DNA from 4 places in the Streptomyces sp. NBC_01255 genome. Region 1 is predicted to be linked to each of the others. Evidence: riboswitches for the same ligand, from Rfam matches in the RefSeq annotation. Region 1 holds a riboswitch; each other region holds the start of a gene.
The links. A riboswitch is a leader RNA that binds a small molecule or an ion and turns the genes downstream of it on or off. The one in region 1 is predicted to bind cyclic di-AMP.

Region 1 (2,190 bases):
TCCACGGACCGATCAGCTCGCCCCATCCCTGCGACCGGAGCTCGGTCATGATCCAGGCGGCCGCCTCGTTCATGGTGTCCGCGCTGCCGTAGCCGAGGCGGTGGGCTGCGAGGAGCGCGCCGCAGACACAGCGCGCTCCCCGCGCGTCGCGCAGCTTGTACGGCGCGTTCTGCCAGCCCCACTCCGTGAGCACCAGCCGCGCGTAGCCGAGGTGGACCGAGGGGCGCAGCTCGGGACGGCCGATCCGGCGCCAGGCGTGCAGTCGGTCCGGGAGTACGGCTCCGATGCGGCCGGGGAGCGTCTCGACGGGGGCCGACGGCGGGAGCGCGTCGAGCGCGTCGGCCACGAGCCGGTCCACGGACACGGTGAGGAGGGCCCGCCAGTCCGCGGGCTCGGGCGTCCGCTCCGGCGCGGGGGCCGGCCGAGCGGGGGCGGTCCAGTCGGTGACGATCCGCTGCCAGGTGGCGCTCTCGAAGAGAGCGGCCGCCTCGCGGTCGAGGGTGTCCGGGCTGATCGGGGCGATGGAGGTCGGCATCCGGGTGGCTCCTGGGTCGGGTACCTCCATCCTTCAAGAAGAATGTCTAGTTTGCGACTTTTGCCCGCACTGGGCGTGCCCCACTCGCACCAGCGCGGGCGAACAGCCCACCTCGGCCAATTTCCGCCCATTTACTCACCAACGGAATTACATCGCATATTCGGACATTACTCTCCTGGTGACGCGGTTCACTTTCTCTCGCCCTCGTCAGGGACCCGTACACCCGCAGCCCGTACCGCACACGGAAGTTCACCGCCTCCCGAGCCCGGTCGATCTTGAATTCCCTGAATTCGGAGATCCAATTCCGGGAGCCGGCGATCAGATCCTCTTGTTATCCGGCGCAATGCTGGCCTACGGTCACCCCCATTCGAGCGGAACGCCTAATCCTGCCGCCGCCCGAAAACACCTCCCTTTCACCCGACGGCAGGAGCGGGGGACCCACGAATTCGCCGGTCCGGAATCCGGAACGGCTCGGGGTGCAGCCGCGTGTGCGCGGCCGGACATCTCCCGTCCGAACCCGACAGCTCACCCCGCAGGCGCCGGAGAGGACATCCGTCATGCCTGCACACGGTAAGCACCGCCGCCCCCGTCGCCGCACCGTCTCCCGCGGCCTCGCGCTCGCCGGCACGGGCGGCGCCGCCCTGGCCCTGCCGCTGGTCGTCCCCGCCACGGCCGGCGCCGAGACCGTTTCGGCCGCACCGAAGATCGCCGCGCAGCCCTTCGCCGCGCATTCCTTCGCGGCCCAGCCCGCCGCTCCGGCTGCCGCTCCCTCGGCCCCCGCCGCCGCGCGCACGTACACCGTGGTGAGTGGTGACTCGCTTTCCCTGATCGCCCAGAAGAAGGGAATTCAGGGCGGCTGGAAGTCGATTTACCGGGCCAACAAGTCCGCCGTGGGTGACAATCCGTCACTCATTCACCCCGGTCTCGAACTGACGATTCGTCGGGATTCCGCGAAGCCCGCCACGAAGCCCGCCCCGGTATCCGCGACCGCGCAGAAGAAGAGCTCCACGACCACGGAGCGGGCGAGCCGCTCCGAGCGCCGTGCCGCGGCCCCGGCCGCCGCCTCGGGTGCCTCCGCCGCGCAGGCGGCGCCCGCCGCCGCGCCCGCCGTCAAGGCCGCCCCGGCCGCCGCCACCCAGTACGCCGACAACCTCGACGGCTGGATCCGGCAGTCGCTGGACATCATGGCCCAGCGCGGCATCCCCGGTTCGTACGACGGAATCCTCCGCAACGTGATGCGCGAGTCCTCCGGCAACCCCCGGGCCATCAACCTCTGGGACTCGAACGCCGTGGCCGGCACCCCCTCGAAGGGTCTGCTCCAGGTCATCCAGCCGACCTTCGACGCCTACCACGTCCCGGGCACGTCCACGGACCTGTTCGACCCGGTCGCCAACATCACGGCCGCCTGCAACTACGCGGCCGACCGCTACGGCTCCATCGACAACGTCAACGGGGCCTACTGAGCCGGAACCACTCGGCGAACCAGTCCGTGGCGAGCTCCGCCACCTCCTCCAGGGCGCCCGGCTCCTCGAAGAGGTGGGTGGCCCCGGGGACGACGGTCAGCCGGTTCTCGCAGCGCAGCAAGGCCTGAGCGCGTCTGTTGAGGTCCAGCACGAGCGCGTCCCGGCCGCCCACCACCAGGAGGGTCGGGGCGC
Region 2 (2,190 bases), 7.2 Mb from region 1:
CGGCCCTGACCCGGGCCGAGGGCGACCTCATCGACGCGTACCTCGAAGTCGTCGACCTCCTGGGCAAGATCAATCCATCCAGAGGTACGCATACCTATGGGGCGTTGCGTGCGGCGCAGGCCCTGGTGGGACGCGCGGAGGCGCTGCGCGAAGCTCTGACGCTCATGCATAAACGGGGCGAGGCCGAGGTCCACGCGGACACATTGGCGCGCGCCCTAAGGGTGTTGGACGGGGAGCGCCGGGCCGACCGGGTCACCGTCCCCCGTACTCGCGCGAGTTGACATTTCCGCGTGTCGTGTCGAGGTCCGGTCGGGCGACACGCACCGCAGAATCCCTCCCCCGTTCGGCGTAGTCGACGAGTCGACATATGAAGCGGGCGAGTTGCGCAACAGGTGTACGCATTTGGCGGAATCGAACGTTCCATCGCTGGTACGCGGCTCGTAGGCCAAACCTCCGAAGATCACAAAGGCGGTCTGTCCACCCGAACGGATCAGTCGTGAGGAGCCTCACATATCGCCGTTTCAGCTCGGTTTTCGCCCATGTCGTGGGTCAAGATCCCTGTCGACGACAAGCCCCCGCCACCGCGGCGGGGCGGTCCGGGCGGACGCCGAGTCCTGCCGCTGTCCCGGACGTCTGGTCGACAGGAGTGGATCGGCAGGAGTGGAGGACCCAATCAGTACGGAACGTTCGCGCTGTCACCGCAGCGGGCCCGTTCCTTGGGGTGAAGCCGCAGCCGCGGCCGGGCATCTTCGCCAGCCCGAACCCGACAGGTCATCCTTCGCAGGCGGCTGACGAAGGGTTGCGCATGACCGCGCAGATGCATGTCCCGTCCCTGCTGTCCCGGGCCGGAGCCGTCTCGGCTCTCACCCTCGCCGCCGTCGGCGGCACGCTGTTCGCACCAGGTGCGGCATCGGAGGCCCAGGCAGCGACGACACACGCGAACAAGGCACTGAGCGTCGCCGCGTCGAAGAAAGGATCGCCCTACCGGTACGGATCGACCGGACCCACCCGGTTCGACTGCTCCGGTCTGACGCTCTACGCGTACAAGAAGGCGGGCAAGTCGCTGCCTCGCACCGCGCAGCAGCAGTACAACAAGACCCGGCACATCTCCTCGTCGAGCCGGCAGAAGGGCGATCTGGTCTTCTTCCACTCCAGCGGGAGGGTCTACCACGTCGGCATCTACGCCGGCAGCGGCAAGATCTGGCACTCGCCCAAGACGGGCTCCTGGGTGAAGCTCGACAAGATCTGGTCGTCGAAGGTCTACTACGGCCGCGTCCGATGACGGACCCCGGGCACTGACCCGAGCGAGCCGGAGGGTGCGGTGGCGCCGCCGCACCCCTTGCTCAGCCTCACGCCTCGCGCAGCCGCACGGCCTTGCTCAGCCGAACGGCCTTGCTCGGCCGAACGCCTCGCTCTGCCTCACGCCTCCCCTCGGCGGTACGAGTCCCCTACACCGGGACCATCGTCCACGGGAGGGTGATCCAGACGGTCTTGCCGCCCTCCTCGGTCGGCGTGACCGAGAGGCGGCCGCCGGCCTCCGCCGCGAGGACGCGGATGATGACCATGCCGCGACCGTTGTCCTGCTGGACCGCCGCCGGGAGGCGGCGGGGCCAGCGGGGATGGCTGTCCGTCACACCGATGCTCAGGCACTCCTCCCGCTCCAGGCGGAGGTCGACCGTGAAGGTGGGCGACTGCCCGAAGGTGTGCTGGACGGCGTTCGTCGCCAGCTCCGAGACGATCAGCCGGATCGAGTCCGCGATCTCCGCCGCGTCGTCGAGCCCCCAGTCCCCCAGGACGTCCGCGACCCACCTCCGTGCCGTGCGGACCGACGCGGGATCGCTCGGCAGAGTGGCGGATGCTTCCTGATGGTCTGCCATGGCGGCGCTGTCCCTTTCCCGCCGGGGACACCACCCCGGATTGCGCTTCGCGTCAGTGCCACCGATCGTGCCGCCCCGTACGGCCTTCCACCACGAAATGTGGTCATCTATCGCCCGAAGCGGTGAACTCTGCTGCCCGAGAACGCTCTTGGGCTCGTCTCAGGCGGCGGGCGCGGTGCGCAGGATGGTCTCCACCGCGCGTCCGAGGTCGGCGTCCGTGAGGTCGGCGCGGGCCGTGAGCCGGAGCCGCGAGATGCCGTCCGGTACGGACGGGGGCCGGAAACACCCGACCGCCAGGCCCTGTTCGCGGCAG
Region 3 (2,190 bases), 2.0 Mb from region 1:
GGCGCCCAGCGGTTCGAGCAGGGCCCGCATGTCGAGCAGATCGGCCGCCTCCTGCTCGGTGGGCTCGGCGACATGGGCGCCGGCGTGGCGGCGGGTGACGACGAAGCCCTCGGACTCCAGGGTGCGCAGGGCCTCACGGACCGGGACACGGGAGACCCCGTAGCGGCGCGCGAGCTGCTCCTCGGTCAGCCGCCCGCCCCGCTCGAAGACACCGGAGACGATGTCGTCCCGGATCGCCGTGCATACCGATTGCGCGGGTACGCGCATGTCCGACCTCCGCCTTGGTCCGCGAGAGACAATTCGAGCGACGCCTGTTCTGCGTCCCTTCTGCGTCTGTTCCGCGACTCTATTGCAGCAGGCCGGAATTTCCGATGCCCCCGTGGAATCCAGCGATATGTTTCGGTCAGCGAAAAGCCCCGGCTCAGTACGAGCCGGGGCTTTTGCGACGCGATCCGCGTGGTGTCAGAGGCTGACGCCGCGAGCGCGGAGGTAGGAGATGGGGTTCAGGTCCGAGCCGTAGTCGGAGCCCGTCCGCGCCTCGAAGTGGAGGTGCGGGCCGGTCGAGTTGCCCGACGAGCCCGAGATGCCTATCTGCTGGCCCGGCTCGACGGTCTGGCCGACGTAGACCCCGATGGACGAGAGGTGACCGTACTGGGTGTACGTGCCGTCGTTCATCTGGATCACGATGTTGTTGCCGTACGCGCCGCCCCAGCCGGCCTCGACGACGGTGCCGGAGCCGACGGAGACGACCGAGCTGCCGTAGGAGGCGTGGAAGTCGATGCCGGAGTGGCTGCCGGAGGACCAGAGCGAGCCGCCGGTCTTGTAGCCGGTGGTGACGTACGAGCCGGCCACGGGGAGCTGGAAGGAGGCGAGGCGGCGGCGCTCGGCCTCGCGGGCGGCGCGCTCGCGCTCCTCGCGGACCTCCTTGGCGCGGGCCTCGGCCTTGCGCTTCGCCTCGGCGCGGGCCTCGGCCTGGGCCTTCGCCTTGACGATGGCCTCGAAGGCCTCCTGCTCCTGGGCGGCGGCCTGGGCGTCGATCCGGTCCGCGAGGGAGTCCTCGGTGATCACCTGCGTGAGGCCGGTGTCCTCGGGGGAGCGGTTGTCCGTGTCGGTGGCGAGCGCCGGGGAGGCGAAGCCTCCGATGACGCCGGTGGTGGCGAGCGTCGCCACGCCGGCGATGCCCACGCTGCGGCGCGCCATCCGGCTCGGACCACGATGCTTCCCGGTGGCACGGGTGAACGCCATGTAGGGGCTGATCCTTTCCTTCCTTCTCGCCTACCGGGTTAGCTGACGGGTTCGGAGCAGGAAGGTCTCCTACGAGCCCCTCCGTACGTGACGAAGGCGCCCGATTCACCCCAGGGACTGTGTGGGTCCCCGGCTCCCCAGGCTCGCGCCTGACGGGGACTCGGCGATGACTGTCCGTTGCCGCGAATGCGGCACGTGCAACTGACGAACAGCCGCACCGACGCTATGGGATCGTCTGTCAATCACCAAACAGACACGCCCGTTTGTAAGACATGCCACAGGGCAGACAGCCACTCTTGCCCTCAATTCGGGCAAAGCGGAAGGCCTCGACGAAATCATGACGTCGAGGCCTTCCGTCGCCGGGTCGGCGCGTGCGATCAGCCGGTCACCACGGTGACTTCGCCGATGCCGAGTGCGCGCACCGGCTCCGCGATCTGTGCCGCGTCGCCCACGAGCACGGTCACGAGCCGGTCCACGGGGAAGGCGTTGACGACGGCCGCGGTCGCCTCGACCGTGCCCGTCTCGGCCAGCCGCGCGTACAACTGGGCCTGGTAGTCGTCCGGGAGGTGCTGCTCGACCTGGTCGGCGAGCGTCCCGGCGACCGAGGCGGCCGTCTCGTACTTGAGCGGTGCCACGCCCACCAGGTTCTGCACGGCCGTCTCGCGCTCGGCGTCGGTGAGACCCTCGGCGGCGAGGGTCCGCAGCACCTTCCACAGGTCGTCAAGTGCGGGGCCGGTGTTCGGGGTGTCGATCGAGCCGCTGATGGCGAGCATCGAGGCGCCGTTCCCCTCGGCGTCGGAGCGGAGCACCTGCCCGAAGGCCCGCACGCCGTACGTGTAGCCCTTCTCCTCGCGCAGGACCCGGTCGAGCCGCGAGGTCAGCGTCCCACCGAGGCAGTACGTGCCCAGGGCCTGGGCCGCCCAGACATTGTCGTGCCGGTCGGCG
Region 4 (2,190 bases), 1.3 Mb from region 1:
CTCCGACGCCCTCGGTGAAGCTGTCACCGATCGCCGCGTACGACCCGAATGCGTTCTTGTCTCTTGATCTCGAATCGTCTGCCACGGGAGCACATCCTTCCCTTTCGGATGTGACCTACGCGACCGTAAGGAGGGGTTGACGCAGGGTGACATATGCCACCGATAAAGATTCTCCCAAGCCGGAATACGCCGACGGCCCGGCACACATGTGCCGGGCCGTCAGGGAGCGTCCGTGTCAGACGGAGACGCCGTGCTGGCGCAGGTAGGCCAGCGGGTCGACGTCGGAGCCGTAGCTCGGGGAGGTGCGGATCTCGAAGTGCAGGTGCGGGCCGGTGGAGTTGCCGGTCGAGCCGGAGAGGCCGATCTGCTGGCCGCCGGTGACGGTCTGGCCGGACGAGACGGAGAGGGAGGAGAGGTGCGCGTACTGCGAGTAGTTGCCGTCGGCGTGCTGGATGACGACCTCGTTGCCGTAGGCGCCGCTCCAGCCGGCGGAGACGACCGTGCCGGCGCCGACGGCGCGGACGGTGGTGCCGGAGGAGGCGGTGAAGTCGACACCGGTGTGGTAGCCGGAGGACCACATGGAGCCGGAGGCGCGGTACGGGGTGGAGAAGCCGGCGCTGACGGGGGCGACCCAGCCGGACGCGGAGGTCGAGGCCCCGGACGACTGGGAGGTCTGCGACGACTGCGACGAGGAGGACTCGGCGGAGGCGGCGGCCGGAGCGGCGGCGCGCTGGCTGCTGCGCGAGGCACGCGAGGAGTCGCCGTTCTTCTCGGAGCTCTGCGTGCTCTCGGGAGCGGCCTTCGGGGCGGCCTTCGGAGCCGCCTTCGGGGCGGCGGCCTTGGGCGCGGCGCTCTTCGGAGCGGCGGCGGCGGTGTTCTTCGCGCCGAGCGTGAGCTTCATGCCGGGCAGGATCAGCGAGGGGTTCTCGCCGACGACCTGGCGGTTGTCCGCGTAGAGCTTCTGCCAGCCGCCTGCGAGGTGGTGCTCGGTGGCGATCTTCGACAGGTAGTCGCCGCTGACGACGGAGTACGTCTTCGGCGCGGCCTTCGCGGCGGCGGTGGGCGCGGCCTGGAGGGCGGCGGGCGCCTTCACCTGAGCGGCGGCGACGGCCTGGGCGGGGACGGCGGCCGGGGCGGCCTGCTCGGCGGCGTGGGCTCCGGTGGCGCCGAGGAGCGGAAGGGCGACGACGGCGCCTCCCGTACTGGCGACGACGAGACCACGCGTGATGGAATTGATCTTGGGACGGCGGTGCTTACCCTTCGCGGGCATGGCGAATTCCTCTCCGGCGCCTACGAGGTGAGCTGTCGGGTTCGGACTGGAGATGCCCGGCCGCGTTCTCACGCGGCTTCACCCCGAGCCGTCCTGTTGTCGCGGGACCGGCGTACTTCCTGGGTCCCCCGCTCCTGCCACGCATGGGATGAGTGCGGATTCCGGACGGTGGCAGGATTCGGCGGTCCGACCGGATTGACGGTGACGCTAGACGAGCGGGGTCGGAGCGAACAAGCCGCAGATTTCCTCCGGCATTACCCGGGCCGCATTCCGGGCGGAATTCCGGTCACCCTCCGTCGATGACGGTCCTTCGATTTCCTTTTTCCGTACGGCAATTGCCCGGGGCCTTCGGCCACGATCCGTCACATCTATGACCCTGCTCACGCGGCATCGCCCATCTCGCCTGCAACCAGGGCGTGTTCCCCTTAACGCCTCATTTCGGACAGATCACCCATTCCCGTCCGAGGGGGTGCGCCGACCCCGTCCCACCTGGATGATTGCCCTAGGAACCGATCTCGCATCGGGCCCCCGAACGACGACCCCCCAGGAGCATCCGTGACGCAGCAGCTGCCGCAGGTCCCGCCCACCGAAGCGAACGAACCCGAGCTGGCCGAGGTCCGCAACTTCCGGGACGTGGGCGGCCTGCCGACGACGGACGGGCGCGCCGTGCGGCCCGGACGCCTCTTCCGCAGCGGCCACCTCGCCCACGCCACCGAGACCGACGCCGCCTTCCTCGCCTCACTGGGCCTGCACACCGTCTTCGACTTCCGCAACGAGGCCGACCGCAAGGTCGAGGGTGCGGACGTCGAGCTCCCCGGCGTGCGAAACGTGAACATACCCCTCAACGACCCCGCCGACGGCAAGGAGTTCTGGAAGCTGGTGTGCGACGGCGACATCGCGCAGTTGCGGGACATCCTGGG

Region 2: another riboswitch for cyclic di-AMP. It lies ahead of OG357_RS33675 (C40 family peptidase); the one in region 1 lies ahead of OG357_RS01000 (LysM peptidoglycan-binding domain-containing protein).
Region 3: another riboswitch for cyclic di-AMP. It lies ahead of OG357_RS09775 (M23 family metallopeptidase); the one in region 1 lies ahead of OG357_RS01000 (LysM peptidoglycan-binding domain-containing protein).
Region 4: another riboswitch for cyclic di-AMP. It lies ahead of OG357_RS06510 (M23 family metallopeptidase); the one in region 1 lies ahead of OG357_RS01000 (LysM peptidoglycan-binding domain-containing protein).

Annotation. Positions count from the first base shown of each region.
Region 1 is NZ_CP108474.1:240,218-242,407, forward strand. Features, by position in the region: gene OG357_RS00995 (DUF6197 family protein) at 1-535, opposite strand, end outside; cyclic di-AMP (ydaO/yuaA leader) riboswitch at 934-1,087, shown strand; gene OG357_RS01000 (LysM peptidoglycan-binding domain-containing protein) at 1,093-1,998, shown strand; gene OG357_RS01005 (alpha/beta family hydrolase) at 1,982-2,190, opposite strand, start outside.
Region 2 is NZ_CP108474.1:7,422,329-7,424,518, reverse strand. Features, by position in the region: gene OG357_RS33680 (hypothetical protein) at 1-281, shown strand, start outside; cyclic di-AMP (ydaO/yuaA leader) riboswitch at 621-802, shown strand; gene OG357_RS33675 (C40 family peptidase) at 806-1,282, shown strand; gene OG357_RS33670 (ATP-binding protein) at 1,449-1,877, opposite strand; gene OG357_RS33665 (8-amino-7-oxononanoate synthase) at 2,037-2,190, opposite strand, start outside.
Region 3 is NZ_CP108474.1:2,252,137-2,254,326, forward strand. Features, by position in the region: gene OG357_RS09770 (GntR family transcriptional regulator) at 1-267, opposite strand, end outside; gene OG357_RS09775 (M23 family metallopeptidase) at 463-1,245, opposite strand; cyclic di-AMP (ydaO/yuaA leader) riboswitch at 1,258-1,421, opposite strand; gene OG357_RS09780 (M16 family metallopeptidase) at 1,623-2,190, opposite strand, start outside.
Region 4 is NZ_CP108474.1:1,521,092-1,523,281, forward strand. Features, by position in the region: gene OG357_RS06505 (SGNH/GDSL hydrolase family protein) at 1-85, opposite strand, end outside; gene OG357_RS06510 (M23 family metallopeptidase) at 236-1,270, opposite strand; cyclic di-AMP (ydaO/yuaA leader) riboswitch at 1,275-1,437, opposite strand; gene OG357_RS06515 (tyrosine-protein phosphatase) at 1,826-2,190, shown strand, end outside.